2 regions of the Streptomyces hawaiiensis genome follow, and region 1 is predicted to be linked to the other one. Evidence: riboswitches for the same ligand, from Rfam matches in the RefSeq annotation. Region 1 holds a riboswitch; the other holds the start of a gene.

Region 1 (6,990 bases):
GTGCAGGGTCATCAGCGTGATGACGCCGTCGCCGTCCTCCTCGTCGGGGATCTGGTCGGAGTCGGCGACCAGCGCGACCTGTTCGAGGAACTCGGACAGGGTGCTCTGCTCCCCTTCGCCGCGCTCCTGCTCGAACTCCATGGCGACGGCGGCGAGTTCCTGGAGGTTCTCGATCCGGGTCTCGTCCTGCGGGTCGGTGGAGGCCTGCAGCTCGGCGAGGTACCCGGTGCGCTCCAGCACGGCCTCCAGCACCGTGGCCGGTCCGGCGCCGGACTCGACGATGGTGCGGAGGTCCTCCATCAGTGTGTTGAACCGCTTGACGGCGTTGGTGGAGCGCGCGGCCATGCCGTACGCCTCGTCGACGCGCTTGAGCGCCTGCGGGAAGCTGATCTTCTCCCGCTGGGACAGGGCGTCGATCATCGCCTCGGCACGGTCGCCGATGCCCCGCTTGGGGACGTTGAGGATCCGGCGTAGCGGCACCGAGTCCTCCGGGTTGGCCAGCACGCGCAGGTAGGCCAGGACGTCCCGGACCTCCTTGCGCTCGTAGAAGCGGACACCGCCGACGACCTTGTAGGGCAGGCCGACGCGGATGAAGATCTCTTCGAAGACACGGGACTGGGCGTTGGTGCGGTAGAAGACGGCGACGTCGCCGGCCTTGGCCTCGCCGGCGTCCGTGAGACGGTCTATCTCCTCGGCGACGAACTGCGCCTCGTCGTGCTCGGTGTCGGCGACGTAGCCGGTGATCCGGGCGCCGGCGCCCGCGTTGGTCCACAGGTTCTTGGGGCGGCGGGACTCGTTGCGCTCGATGACCGCGTTGGCCGCGCTGAGGATCGTCTGGGTGGAGCGGTAGTTCTGCTCGAGCAGGATCGTCGTCGCGTCCGGGTAGTCCTCCTCGAACTGGAGGATGTTACGGATCGTCGCGCCGCGGAAGGCGTAGATCGACTGGTCGGCGTCGCCCACCACGCACAGCTCGGCGGGCGGGACCTCGGCCTCGGGCGGTACGTCGACGGGGTGCTCGGAGGTGCCGACGAGTTCCCGGACGAGGGCGTACTGGGCGTGGTTGGTGTCCTGGTACTCGTCCACCAGCACGTGGCGGAAGCGGCGGCGGTAGTGCTCGGCGACGTCGGGGAAGGCGCGCAGGAGATTGACCGTCGTCATGATCAGGTCGTCGAAGTCGAGGGCGTTCGCCTCGCGCAGCCGCGACTGGTACATCGCGTAGGCCTGGGCGAGGGTCTTCTCGAAGCCGTCGGTGGCCTGGGCGGCGAAGTCCTCCTCGTCGATCAGCTCGTTCTTCAGGTTGCTGATCTTGGCGCTGAAGGACTTCGGCGGGAAGCGCTTGGGGTCGAGGTCCAGGTCGCGGCAGACCAGGGCCATCAGGCGCTTGGAGTCGGCGGCGTCGTAGATCGAGAAGGAGGACGTGAAGCCGAGCTTCTTGCTCTCCCGGCGCAGGATGCGCACGCACGCGCTGTGGAACGTCATGACCCACATGGCGTTCGCGCGCGGGCCGACGAGCTGCTCGACGCGCTCCTTCATCTCGCCGGCGGCCTTGTTGGTGAAGGTGATCGCGAGGATCTGGCCCGGGTGCACGTCCCGCTCGGCGAGCAGGTGGGCGATGCGGTGCGTGAGCACACGGGTCTTGCCGGAGCCGGCGCCGGCCACGATGAGCAGCGGGGAGCCGGAATGGACGACGGCGGCGCGCTGGTTGTCGTTCAGCCCTTCCAGGAGGGTGGCGGTGTCCACCACCGGGCGGGGGGCGCCGTCCCGGTAGTAGGCGTCCCGGTCCGGAGGCATGTCGAACTTCCCGCCGAACAGATCGTCCGGAATCGGCTCCGGTACGTGATCGTCCTCGGGCGGCGGCGGGGGCTCGTCCGCGGGGCCCCGCTGGGCCTGGAGGTTCGCCAGGAAGTTGTCGTCAAAGAGGCTGCTCATCGCTCTCCGAGTCTAGGGCGCCCCACTGACAGCCCGCCGCCGCCCTGAGAACATCGCCGCGCGCCCGGGGATCACGCCGTTCGCCCGGCGGCGCGATGTCGCCGTCCATGACCGCATGATCACGCCCTGCTACAACCCCCGCGATTGTGGACCTTTCATGACCAACCCCCCTCGATCGTTCACTCTCTGCAACGCTCATGAGTAAGGTCACGAAAATGTATCGGGCATATCACCCATCAACCTTCACAGAGGCCACACGAATTGGCTACGGTGCGACCAGGCCGCATGACCCCCACCGGCGAACGTCGCCGGGCCGCGCGGCCTCCGCCGAGTCCGGCGTGCCGCAGCGGCAGCCGGAGCCGGGGACCCAACCGTGAACCTGGGGTGAATCGGCCCGACTCCCTGTGCGGAGACGGCCGTAGGGCAAACCTTCCGAACCACCCGCCCGAACCCGACAGCTAACCCGGTAGGCGGAACATGGAAGGAGTCGCCTCCCTTGGCGTCGCACCGCAAGTCGCGTCCTACGGGTACGCGCGTGGCAGGCATACGGACCCCCGCCCTCGCAACGGCGGCCCTCACGTCCGTGGCCCTGCTGTCCCAGTCGGCCAACGCCGCCCCCGAGGCCGACGACAAGCCCAGCCTGGAGGAAGTCGAGAAGAAGGTCGACGACCTGTACCGCCAGGCCGAGTCGGCGACCGACAAGTACAACGCGGCCAAGGAGAAGACCGCGAAGCAGCGCAAGCGCGCCGACACCCTCATCGACGACGTCGCCCAGCGCACCCAGAAGCTCAACGAGGCGCGCGAGCAGCTGGGTTCCTTCGCCTCCGCCCAGTACCGCACCGGCGCCGCCGCCCCGGACACGGCGACGTTCCTGCTCGCGGACACCCCGCAGGACTACTTCGACCAGACCCAGTTGATGGACCGGATGACGGGCCGTCAGAAGGTCGCGGTCGACGACTACGTCACGCAGCAGTCCGAGACGATGGAGAAGCGCCAGGAGGCCACCGAGAGCCTCGAGACGCTCACCGAGTCGCAGGGCGACCTGAAGACGGCCAAGGCCACCGTCCAGCGGAAGCTCGCCGACGCGCGCGAGCTGATGTCGAAGCTGACCGCCGAGGAGAAGGCCCGGCTCGCGGCGATCGAGAAGGAGAAGCGCGAGGAGGCCGCCCGCAAGGCCGACGAGCTGGCCCGGCAACAGACCGCGCAGCAGCAGGCCCGGGACGAGGCCGCCCAGCAGCAGGACAGCTCGCCGTCGGGGTCGTCCGGCACCGGCTCGTCCTCCCCTGCGCCCCCGGCCGACTCCTCGTACGCCACCAAGGCCGACAAGGCGCTCACCTTCGCCCGCGCCCAGATCGGCAAGCCGTACGTGTGGGGCGCCGTCGGCCCCGGCTCCTACGACTGCTCGGGCCTGACCCAGGCCGCCTGGAAGGCCGCGGGCGTCACCCTGCCGCGCACGACCTACGACCAGGTGAACGCCGGCGCCACGGTCCCGCTCTCCCAGGCCCAGCCCGGTGACCTGGTCTTCTTCTACGACGACGTCACCCACGTCGGGGTCTACATCGGCAACGGCATGATGATCCACGCCCCGAAGCCCGGCACGTACGTGCGCGAGGAGTCGATCTACTACGACGGCGAGTCGGCGATCCACAGCGTGGTACGCCCGGCCTGAGCGGTCTCGTTGTGATTTTGAGGGGCACGCGCGCGTGCCCCTCTCGTCACGCGGGCGCCGCTCTCTAGCATCGGCACTATGTCCGGTCCCTCCCCGTTTGCCGCCTGGTGGGCGACGTATGCGCTGGCGACCGGCCTCGTGTCGGTCGGTCTCGACTCGGCGGGGTACGAGGTCCTCTCCCGCATCGCCCTCGTCCCGGCCTGTGCGGCCTGGCTGGTGGCGGCCGCGGGCCTCGCCCAGCGGGCGCACGGCGGATGGCGGGCGGAGGCGCCGGCCGCGCTCACCACCGTGGCGGCGACCGCCGTCCTCGGCACCGGCTTCTCCGCGGCCGGCCGGCAGCCCCTCGCCGAGGCGCTGCTGGCGCTCGCCCTGCTGCTCTGGGCGGTGCTGCTCACCGTGCGGGCCAGGGGGCGGCGCGGAACGGTGTTCCTGCGCTGCGTGGCCACCCAGGGGCTCGCGGTGCTCGGCGCCACGCTCGCCGCGGCACATGCGGCGGCCTGGCTCGCCCACGCGGCCCTGGTGCTGTTCTGGCTGGGCCTCGCGCTCTACGGCTTCGCCCTGTTCCGCTTCCAGCCCCGGCAGGTGGAGGAGGGGCGCGGGGACCAGTGGCTCGCGGCCGGCGCCCTCGCCGTCTCCTCACTGGCCGGGGCGAAACTCCTCAGCGCCGACAGCGCGCGCCTGTACCTGTGGAACGAGGAGAACGCCGGCGCCCTGCGCACGACGGCCGTCACGCTGCTCGTGCTCGCGCTGATCGCCTGCGTCGCCCTGCTCCTCGCCGAGCTCTTCTGGCCCCGGCACCACTACGACGTACGGCGCTGGTCGACCGTGTTCGCCGCGGTCGTGACGGCCGTGGCCACCCTGGCGGTCGCCGACGCCCTGGACGTCGCCTGGCTCGACGTCCCCGGAGAGGCGTTGCTGTGGATGGCGGTGGCCGCCTGGCTCGGGTGCACCGCCTGGGCGATCACCTCGGCCCGGGCCGGCGCCAGGCGCTCCCGGGTCAGGTCCAGAGCACGGCGATGAAGATGTTCGCCGTGGTCAGCAGGCCGACCAGGCCGAAGAGGCCCTTGTCCACCCTCTCGTCGTCCCGTTTCACGTAGACCAGGCCGAGGATCACGATCAGCAGCGCCAGCTTCACCCCGATCTTGATGTTGTTCACGGTCTGGTCGTCGGCCTGGTTGAGACCGACCAGGATCACGCCGGTGACCAGCATCGTGAGCGCGCCGTGCAGCATCGCGGGGGTGTAGCGGGCGGTACCCTCGCCCATCGCCTTCATCTGGGTGAGGAAGCCGCCCAGGAGGGAGGCGATGCCGATGATGTGGAGGCCGACGACGAGGTGGATGAGTACGTCCATGAGGCCGGAGCCTAATCAGGGGCTCCGAGGCCACCCGACACCGGCCCAGGGATGCATATATGCGCCCCATAGCACCCGATCGCGGTCACTCGCCCACGATTCGGCGCATCGGTCATCACGCTGAGTGAAGTCGATGGCGTCGAGGCGGGACCACGGTCGCATACGGTCACCGCCGGTCCTCTCAAGACACTTCCGCACACCTGCCACCGGCCCGCCACGGCGACGTTTAGCGTCCTTCACCAGGTGCCCGGCTCCCCACCGCCGCCCGGGCCAGGGGCGGCAGTCGGACACCACCGCCGAAGAGTCCGGCGGCGGTCCGCTCCCCCCTGTGCGGGCCGTCGCCGGACGCGCAGGCCGCCCGTCCGCTCCCCCGGCGGCCGCACGCACCCCGTCGGCGGTCGAGGAAAGGACGTGGCCTCCAGGTGGCAGCACACCGCAAGCCCCGACAGCGCTCGACGGGTGGCGGCAAGGCCCGTACGGCCGCCACGATCGCCCTCGCGGGCGCGGCGACGGCGACGGGCTTCGACGGAACCGGACACGCCGAACCACAGCTCACCCCCGGCCAGGTCAAGGCCAAGGTGGACAAGCTGTACCAGGAGGCGGAGGCCGCCACCGAGAAGTACAACGGCGCGAAGGAGAAGGCCGACGCGGCCGGGCAGCGGCTGAAGGACCTCCAGGACCAGGCGGCACGCAAGGAAGAGCGGCTCAACTCCGCCCGTGACGCCCTGGGTTCGGTCGCCGCCGCCCAGTACCGCGCCGGCGGCCTGGACCCCGCGGTGCAGCTCGCCCTGTCCGACGATCCCGACCGGTACCTGGAGAACGCCGAGTTCGTCGAGCGGGCCGGCAACCGGCAGAACGCCGCCGTCGCGGGCGTGCGCAAGCGGCTCCGGGAGATCGAGCAGCTGCGCGGGGCCGCCCACATCGAGCTGACCTCCCTGAAGTCGCGCCGGACGGAGCTGAAGCAGCACAAGAAGACGATCACCGGCAAGCTGGGCTCCGCCCGGCAGCTGCTGTCCCGGCTGGACCCGCAGGAACGTTCCCGGCTCGGCGTATCGCCGGACCGCGCCACACGCTCGACGGGCCCGCGGGACACCCTGACGGCCCCCGGCTCCGCCCCGTCCCAGGCGCCCAACTCCCGTGCGTCCGCCGCCGTCGCCTACGCGTACCAAAAGCTCGGCAGCCCCTACGTCTGGGGCGCCACCGGCCCGAACGCCTTCGACTGCTCGGGCCTGGTCCAGGCCGCGTATCGCGCCGCGGGTGTCGCCCTGCCCCGCACGACGTACTCCCAGATCGCCGCCGGCCGCCGCGTCTCCCGCTCCGAACTCCTCCCCGGCGACCTGGTCTTCTTCTACGCCGGCATCAGCCATGTCGGCATCTACGTGGGCAACGGCCGGATGATCCACGCGCCGAACCCCTCGGCGCCGGTGCGCGTCGCCCTGCTCGACGAGATGCCGTACGCGGGGGCGACGCGGGTGGTGTGAGCGCCGACGTCAGACCAGCCGGCGAGCCGTCGCCCAGCGCGTGAGCTCGTGCCGGTTGGAGAGCTGGAGCTTGCGCAGCACCGCCGAGACATGCGATTCGACCGTCTTGACGGAGATGTACAGCTGCTTGGCGATCTCCTTGTACGCGTAGCCCCGCGCGATGAGCCGCAGCACCTCGCGCTCGCGCTGGGTCAGGCGGTCCATGTCCTCGTCGACGGGCGGCGCGTCCGTGGAGGCGAAGGCGTCCAGGACGAACCCGGCCAGCCGCGGGGAGAAGACCGCGTCGCCCTCCTGGACGCGGAAGATCGAGTCCACGAGGTCGGTGCCGGTGATCGTCTTGGTGACGTATCCGCGGGCCCCGCCGCGGATCACGCCGATCACGTCCTCCGCCGCGTCCGACACGGACAGCGCCAGGAAGCGGACCGGCTGCTCGGTGTCACCCATCAACGGCGCGCAGCGCCGCAGCACTTCGACGCCGCCCCCACCCGGCAGGTGCACGTCGAGGAGGACCACCTCGGGCCGGGTCGCGGTGATCACCGTGACCGCCTGGTCGACGTCCG
Region 2 (6,990 bases), 1.2 Mb from region 1:
GAGCAGGGCGGAGGCGACTCCGCGGCCCTGGTGGGCGTCCTGCACGAGGAAGGCGACCTCGGCCTCGTCGGCGGGTGCGGACGCGGGCGTTCCGTCGGCGCCGATCCGGTCGTAGCGTACGGTGGCGATGAACTCGCCGCCGACCGTGGCCGCGAGTCCCACCCGGTCCACAAAGTCGTGGTGCGTGAAGCGGTGGACGTCCTTGGCGGACAGGCGAGGGTACGGCGCGAAGAAGCGGTAGTACTTCGACTCGTCGGAGACCTGCTCATAGAAGCTGACCAGGCGATCGGCGTCATCAACGGTGATGGGCCGGATGCGTGCGGTACCCCCGTCGCGCAGCACCACGTCGGCTTCCCAGTGGGCGGGATACTCGTGCCGGTCCGGCGAGGTCTGCATGGGCCCCAGAGTACGGCTAGCGCCTGACAACGGCGCGAGGCAGTCTGTGGAGGGCGTCAGTCGGGTCGAGGCCGCGATCCGACGGCACCCCGGGGTGGTCTCCGAGGGCTGCTCCCGGCGCAGCTTCACGATATGGGAAACTGGTCTAGACAACCCTGAACACCGAAGGGCAGCAACACATGGCTGAGCGCCGCGTCAACGTCGGCTGGGCCGAGGGTCTCCACGCCCGCCCCGCCTCCATCTTCGTCCGAGCCGCCACGGCCGCAGGCGTCCCGGTGACGATCGCCAAGGCAGACGGCAAGCCCGTCAACGCGGCCTCGATGCTGGCCGTCCTGGGCCTCGGCGCGCAGGGTGGCGAGGAGATCGTCCTCGCCTCCGACGCCGAGGGCGCGGACGCCGCCCTGGACCGGCTGGCGAAGCTGGTCTCCGAGGGTCTCGAGGAACTGCCCGAGACCGTCTGATTTCCCGAGCGCCCGACCGGCGCACAGCGAAGGGCTCGTCCGAATTCACCGGGCGGGCCCTTCGCCATTCCCGGTCGGCACGGTCGGGAATTCACCGATTCCGGGCAGCGGAAATAGGGCCCCGGGAATTAGCCGCTCTCTTTGTATACGGCTGCCGTGTTAATGCCGCAGGCCCGCCGTGTTTACGGGATGTTGCGAGTTCCTCACACGGTCGGCGCGCTCGCCGGGGGAGCCGAGACGCAGGCGGTGCGCGCCCGTCGCGCGCTCGGTGTGCAGCGCCGTGACCGCCCGCGCGCGCTCGCCGTCCCCGCGCGCCACCGCGTCCACGATCGCGCCGTGCTCCGTCCAGGACTCCACCGGACTGACCGGTGCGTCCACGGCGTACATCCACGCGATCTTGTGACGAAGCTGGGTGAGCACCGACGTCAGCGGGGGGCTGCCGGAGGCCTGGGCGAGCGTCTCGTGGAACCAGCCGCCGAGAGAGCGCAGGTCCTCACTGCTTCCCCGGCGGGCCCGCTCCTGGCCCAGCCGGACCAGGCCGCGCAGCACCTTCAGATGCGACTCGGTGCGGCGCTGGGCGGCGCGGGCCGCTCCGAGCGGCTCCAGCAGCATGCGCATCTCCAGCAGGTCGGCGGCCTCCTGCTCGGTGGGTTCGGCCACGCACGCGCCCGCGTGCCGCCGGGTCACCACGAAGCCCTCGGCCTCCAGCGTGCGCAGGGCCTCCCGGACAGGGACCCGCGAGACGCCGTAGCGGCGCGCGAGGACTTCCTCGGTGAGCCGGCTGCCGTGCGGGTGCACACCCGCGACGATGTCGTCCCGGATGGCCGTGCACACCGAGTGCGCGGGAATACGCATGACCGACCTCCGCTTAATCCCCGTGAAACGCCGACGAGCGGCGCGTGTTCCGTGACTCTATTGCAATGAGCCGGAATTTCCGACGGCAGGCGGGAATCCATGGATATTTTTTGGACAGCCTGCCGCCCTAAACGCCGAAAGCCCCGGCTCGGGGAGCCGGGGCTTCGGGGACAGCGGAGAGGTTCCGGTCAGACGTTGACGCCGTGCGAGCGCAGGTAGGCGACCGGGTCGATGTCCGAACCGTACTCGGAGCTCGTACGGGCCTCGAAGTGCAGGTGCGGGCCGGTGACGTTGCCGGTCGCGCCGGACAGGCCGATCTGCTGGCCGGGGGCCACCTGCTGGCCCACCGAGACGCCGATGGAGGACAGGTGGCCGTACTGGGTGTACGTCCCGTCGTTCATCTTGATCACGATCTGGTTGCCGTAGGAGCCGCCCCAGCCGGCCTCGACGACGGTGCCCGCGCCGACCGCGTGGACGGAGGTGCCGGTGGCGGCGTGGAAGTCGACACCGGTGTGGCTCCCGGAGGACCACAGGCCGCTGCTGGCCTGGTAGCCGGTGGAGACGTACGAGCCGGAGATCGGGGACACGAAGGTGTTGAGGCGCTTGCGCTCGGCCTCGCGGGCGGCACGCTCCTTGGCCTCACGGGCCTTCTCGGCCGCCTCCTTGGCCTTCTCGGCCACCTCGGCGGCCCGCTTGCGGGCGGCCTCCTCGGCCTTCTGCTTGGCGGCGGCCTCGTCGGCGGCCTGCTGCTGCGCGACGGCCTGGGCGTCGATCTGCTGGGCCACGGTGTCGCCCATGGTGACGACCGGGGTGAGGCCGGTCTGCTCGGCGCTGGGCTCTGCGGCGAAGGCCGCGGGGGCGGCCACGGTGCCGATCACGCCGGTGGTGGCGAGGGCCGCGACGCCCGCCGCGCGGGCGGTGCCGCGCTGGATCCTGCTGGGACGACGGTGCTTCCCGGTGGCGCGAGTGAACGCCATGTAGTGGCTGGTCCTTTCCTTCCCTCTCGCCTACCGGGTTAGCTGACGGGTTCGGAGCAGGAAGGTCTCCTACGGACTCCCTCGCGGCTCGCGCGGGCGTCCGATTCACCCCAGGGACTGCGATGGGTCCCCGGCTCCCCTGGCTCGCGCCGTACGGGGACTCGGCGATGACTGTCCGGTGCCGCGGATGCGGCGCACTGCCTGACGAACAGCCCGGACGAAGCTAAGCGGCGCCACTTTCAATTCCCAAACGAATCCCGGCTTTTGTAGCGCATCCCACAGGGCAGACAGGCAACCTCCGTACCAATTCGGGCATAAAGGAGCCCTGGTGCCTTGGAAGGCAACCAGGGCCCCTGCGCGCGTGCCGCTACTCGGCGGCGACGACGGTGACTTCGCCGATACCCAGGGCCTCGACAGGTGCCTTGATCTGCGCCGCGTCACCGACGAGGACGGTCACCAGACGGTTCACCGGGAAGGCGCTCACGGCCGCCGCGGTGGCCTCCACGGTGCCGGTCGCGGCGAGCTGCCGGTACAGCGTGGCCTGGTAGTCGTCGGGCAGGTGCTGCTCGACCTGGTCGGCCAGCGTGCTCGCGACGGCCGCCGCCGTCTCGTACTTCAGCGGCGCCACGCCGACCAGGTTCTGCACGGCCACGTCCCGCTCCGCGTCGGTCAGCCCCTCGGCGGCGAGGGTGCGCAGCACCGTCCAGAGGTCCTGCAGGGCGGGGCCGGTGTTGGGCGTGTCGACGGAACCGCTGATGGCGAGCATCGCGGCACCCGTGCCGTCCGGGGTGGACCTGAGGACCTGGCCGAACGCCCGTACGCCGTAGGTGTAGCCCTTCTCCTCGCGCAGGACCCGGTCCAGGCGGGAGGTGAGGGTGCCGCCGAGGCAGTACGTGCCGAGCACCTGCGCGGGCCACACGCGGTCGTGCCGGTCCGGGCCGACCCGGCCGATCAGCAGCTGCGTCTGGACGGCGCCGGGGCGGTCCACGATGACGACCCGGCCGGTGTCGTCGGCGGTCACCGGCGGCACGGGGCGCGGCTCGGCCGAGGAGCCCGTCCAGGCACCCAGAGTGTCCCCGAGCAGGGCGTCGAGGTCGATGCCGGTGAGGTCGCCGACGACCACGGCGGTGGCCGTGGCGGGGCGGACGTGTTTCTCGTAGAAGCCGCGTACGGCCGCGGAGTCGATCGTGGCGACCGTCTCCTCGGTGCCCTGCCGGGGCCGCGACATGCGCGAGCCCGTCGGGAACAGCTCCTTGGAGAGCTCCTTGGCGGCGCGGCGGGAGGGATTGGCCAGCTCGTGCGGGATCTCGTCGAGGCGGTTGTTCACCAGCCGCTCGACCTCGCTGTCGGCGAACGCGGGCGCCCTCAGGGCGTCGGCGATCAGGTTCAGCCCCTTGGGGAGCCGCGAGACCGGCACCTCCAGGCTGATCCGGACGCCGGGGTGGTCGGCGTGCGCGTCGAGGGTGGCGCCCGCGCGCTCCAGCTCGGCGGCGAACTCCTCGGCGGAGTGCTTGTCGGTGCCCTCGGAGAAGGCCCGGGCCATGATCGTGGCCACACCGTCGAGGCCGGCCGGCTCGGCGTCCAGGGGGGCGTCCAGCAGCACCTCCACGGCGACGACCTGCTGGCCGGGGCGGTGACAGCGAAGCACCGTCAGGCCGTTGTCGAGCGTGCCGCGCTCGGGGGCCGGGAAGGCCCACGGCCGGGCGTCGCCCGCCTGCGGCCGGGAGTGGAAGTCCATCGTGGCGAGCTCGGTCACTTGGCCGCCTCCTCGTTCTCGTCGGTGGCCGCGGCTGCGATGTCCTCGGTGGCGACCTCGTCGGCGACGGGCTCGTAGACGAGCACCGCCCGGTTGTCGGGCCGCAGGCGGGCCTTGGCGACCTCCTGGACCTCCTCCGCCGTGATCTCCAGCACACGCTGGACGGCGGTCAGGGCGAGCTGCGGGTCGCCGAACAGCACGGCGTACCGGCACAGTTCGTCGGCGCGGCCCGCGACCGTGCCGAGCCGGTCCAGCCACTCGCGCTCCAGCTGGGCCTGGGCGCGCTCCATCTCCTCGGCCGTGGGGCCCTCCTCGGCGAACCGGGCGAGCTCCTCGTCGATGGCGGTCTCGATGACCGGAACCTCCACGTCACCGGAGGTCTTCACGTCCAGCCACCCCAGGGAGGGCGCCCCGGCGAGCCGCAGCAGGCCGAAGCCGGCCGCCACGGCCGTACGGTCACGCCGTACGAGGCGGTTGTAGAGGCGGGAGGACTCGCCGCCGCCGAGGACGGTGAGGGCCAGGTCGGCCGCGTCACACGCGCGCGTGCCGTCGTGCGGCAGCCGGTAGGCGGCCATCAGGGCGCGCGCCGGGACCTCCTCCTCGACGACCTCGCGCAGCTGCTCGCCGATGGTCTCCGGCAGCGAGCCGTCGCGCGGGGCGGGCTTGCCATCGTGACCGGGGATGGAGCCGAAGTACTTCTCGACCCAGGCCAGGGTCTGCTCCGGGTCGATGTCGCCGACCACGGAGAGCACGGCGTTGTTCGGCGCGTAGTAGGTGCGGAAGAACGCGCGGGCGTCCTCCAGGGTCGCCGCGTCCAGGTCGGCCATCGAGCCGATCGGGGTGTGGTGGTAGGGGTGGCCCTCGGGGTAGGCGAGGGCGGTCAGCTTCTCGAAGGCGGTGCCGTAGGGCACGTTGTCGTAGCGCTGGCGGCGCTCGTTCTTGACGACATCGCGCTGGTTCTCCATCGACTCGTCGTCGAGCGCGGTCAGCAGCGAGCCCATGCGGTCTGCCTCCAGCCAGAGGGCGAGCTCCAGCTGGTGGGCGGGCATGGTCTCGAAGTAGTTGGTCCGCTCGAAGCTGGTCGTGCCGTTCAGCGAGCCGCCCGCGCCCTGGACGAACTCGAAGTGGCCGTTGCCCTTGACCTGGGCGGATCCCTGGAACATCAAGTGCTCGAAAAGGTGAGCCAGGCCGGTGCGCCCCTTGACTTCGTGGCGTGAGCCGACGTCGTACCAGAGGCACACCGCCGCGACCGGGGTCAGGTGGTCCTCGGAGAGCACCACGCGCAGGCCGTTGGCCAGACGGTGCTCGGTCGCTGTCAGGCCCCCGGAGCCTGCCTGGGCTGTGGCCGTGTGACCCATGGGCATGTACGTCCCTTCGATCGCGAAGCGGTTGTTCAGACCGCGGATTCCTGCCGGTCCTGCCACTGTATGCAAGCGTGCGAAGCCCTGGTGAAGTTCCCGGCGGCGACCTGGGTCCGACAGCACCAGAGGCACTCCGCACCGGGTCCTGGTGCCGCTTGTCAGTGCGGCGGTCCACAATGGTCGGCGTCAGATCCGGATCGCAGCAGCATGAGCGAGCCGCAGGGGCGGTCGGTGACGAGAGGGCGAGCGCGCGCAGGCCCGAAGGGCTGAGCACGTTCGGCGTCCCGTCAGCGGCATGGACGCCCCGTAGGCGAGCGACCAGTAACAGGAGGAGCCGGCAGCGATGGCCCGCCGCAGCACGAAGACCCCGCCGCCCGACGACTCGTACGAGGAGCGGATCCTCGACATCGACGTCGTCGACGAGATGCAGGGCTCCTTCCTCGAGTACGCGTACTCGGTCATCTACTCCCGCGCCCTGCCGGACGCACGCGACGGCCTCAAGCCGGTGCACCGCCGCATCGTCTACCAGATGAGCGAGATGGGCCTGCGCCCCGAGCGCGGATACGTCAAGTGCGCCCGCGTCGTCGGCGAGGTGATGGGCAAGCTCCACCCGCACGGCGACGCGTCGATCTACGACGCCCTCGTTCGCATGGCCCAGCCCTTCTCGATGCGGGTCCCCCTGGTCGACGGCCACGGCAACTTCGGTTCGCTGGGCAACGACGACCCGCCGGCCGCCATGCGGTACACCGAGTGCCGGATGGCCGAGGCGACGAGCCTGATGACGGAGTCGATCGACGAGGACACCGTCGACTTCAACCCCAACTACGACGGCCAGGAGCAGGAGCCGGTGGCCCTGCCGGCCGCCTTCCCGAACCTCCTGGTCAACGGTGCCTCGGGCATCGCGGTCGGCATGGCCACGAACATGGCGCCGCACAACCTGCGCGAGGTCATCGCCGCAGCCCGCCACCTGATCAGGTTCCCGAACGCGGATCTCGACGCGCTGATGAAGCACGTCCCGGGCCCCGACCTGCCCACCGGCGGCCGGATCGTCGGCCTGTCCGGCATCCGGGACGCCTACGAGTCCGGCCGCGGCACGTTCAAGATCCGGGCGACGGTGTCGGTGGAGCCCGTGACGGCCCGCCGCAAGGGTCTCGTCGTCACGGAGCTGCCCTTCACGGTCGGCC

The links. Region 1 has a riboswitch for cyclic di-AMP ahead of CEB94_RS24815 (C40 family peptidase). Riboswitches for the same ligand answer to the same signal wherever they lie in the genome.
Region 2: it holds a riboswitch for cyclic di-AMP, as region 1 does, so the genes downstream of both, CEB94_RS30150 (M23 family metallopeptidase) here and CEB94_RS24815 (C40 family peptidase) in region 1, are expected to answer to the same signal.

The regions. Positions count from the first base shown of each region.
Region 1 covers NZ_CP021978.1:5,341,942-5,348,931, reverse strand. Annotated here, with positions in the region: gene pcrA (DNA helicase PcrA) at 1-1,929, opposite strand, end outside; cyclic di-AMP (ydaO/yuaA leader) riboswitch at 2,245-2,417, shown strand; gene CEB94_RS24815 (C40 family peptidase) at 2,426-3,598, shown strand; gene CEB94_RS24810 (SLAC1 family transporter) at 3,677-4,618, shown strand; gene CEB94_RS24805 (hypothetical protein) at 4,596-4,949, opposite strand; gene CEB94_RS24800 (C40 family peptidase) at 5,372-6,430, shown strand; gene CEB94_RS24795 (LuxR C-terminal-related transcriptional regulator) at 6,440-6,990, opposite strand, start outside.
Region 2 covers NZ_CP021978.1:6,534,841-6,541,830, reverse strand. Annotated here, with positions in the region: gene CEB94_RS30165 (bifunctional acetate--CoA ligase family protein/GNAT family N-acetyltransferase) at 1-396, opposite strand, end outside; gene CEB94_RS30160 (HPr family phosphocarrier protein) at 576-857, shown strand; gene CEB94_RS30155 (GntR family transcriptional regulator) at 1,017-1,712, opposite strand; gene CEB94_RS30150 (M23 family metallopeptidase) at 1,901-2,689, opposite strand; cyclic di-AMP (ydaO/yuaA leader) riboswitch at 2,702-2,866, opposite strand; gene CEB94_RS30145 (M16 family metallopeptidase) at 3,057-4,445, opposite strand; gene CEB94_RS30140 (M16 family metallopeptidase) at 4,442-5,809, opposite strand; gene CEB94_RS30135 (DNA gyrase/topoisomerase IV subunit A) at 6,150-6,990, shown strand, end outside.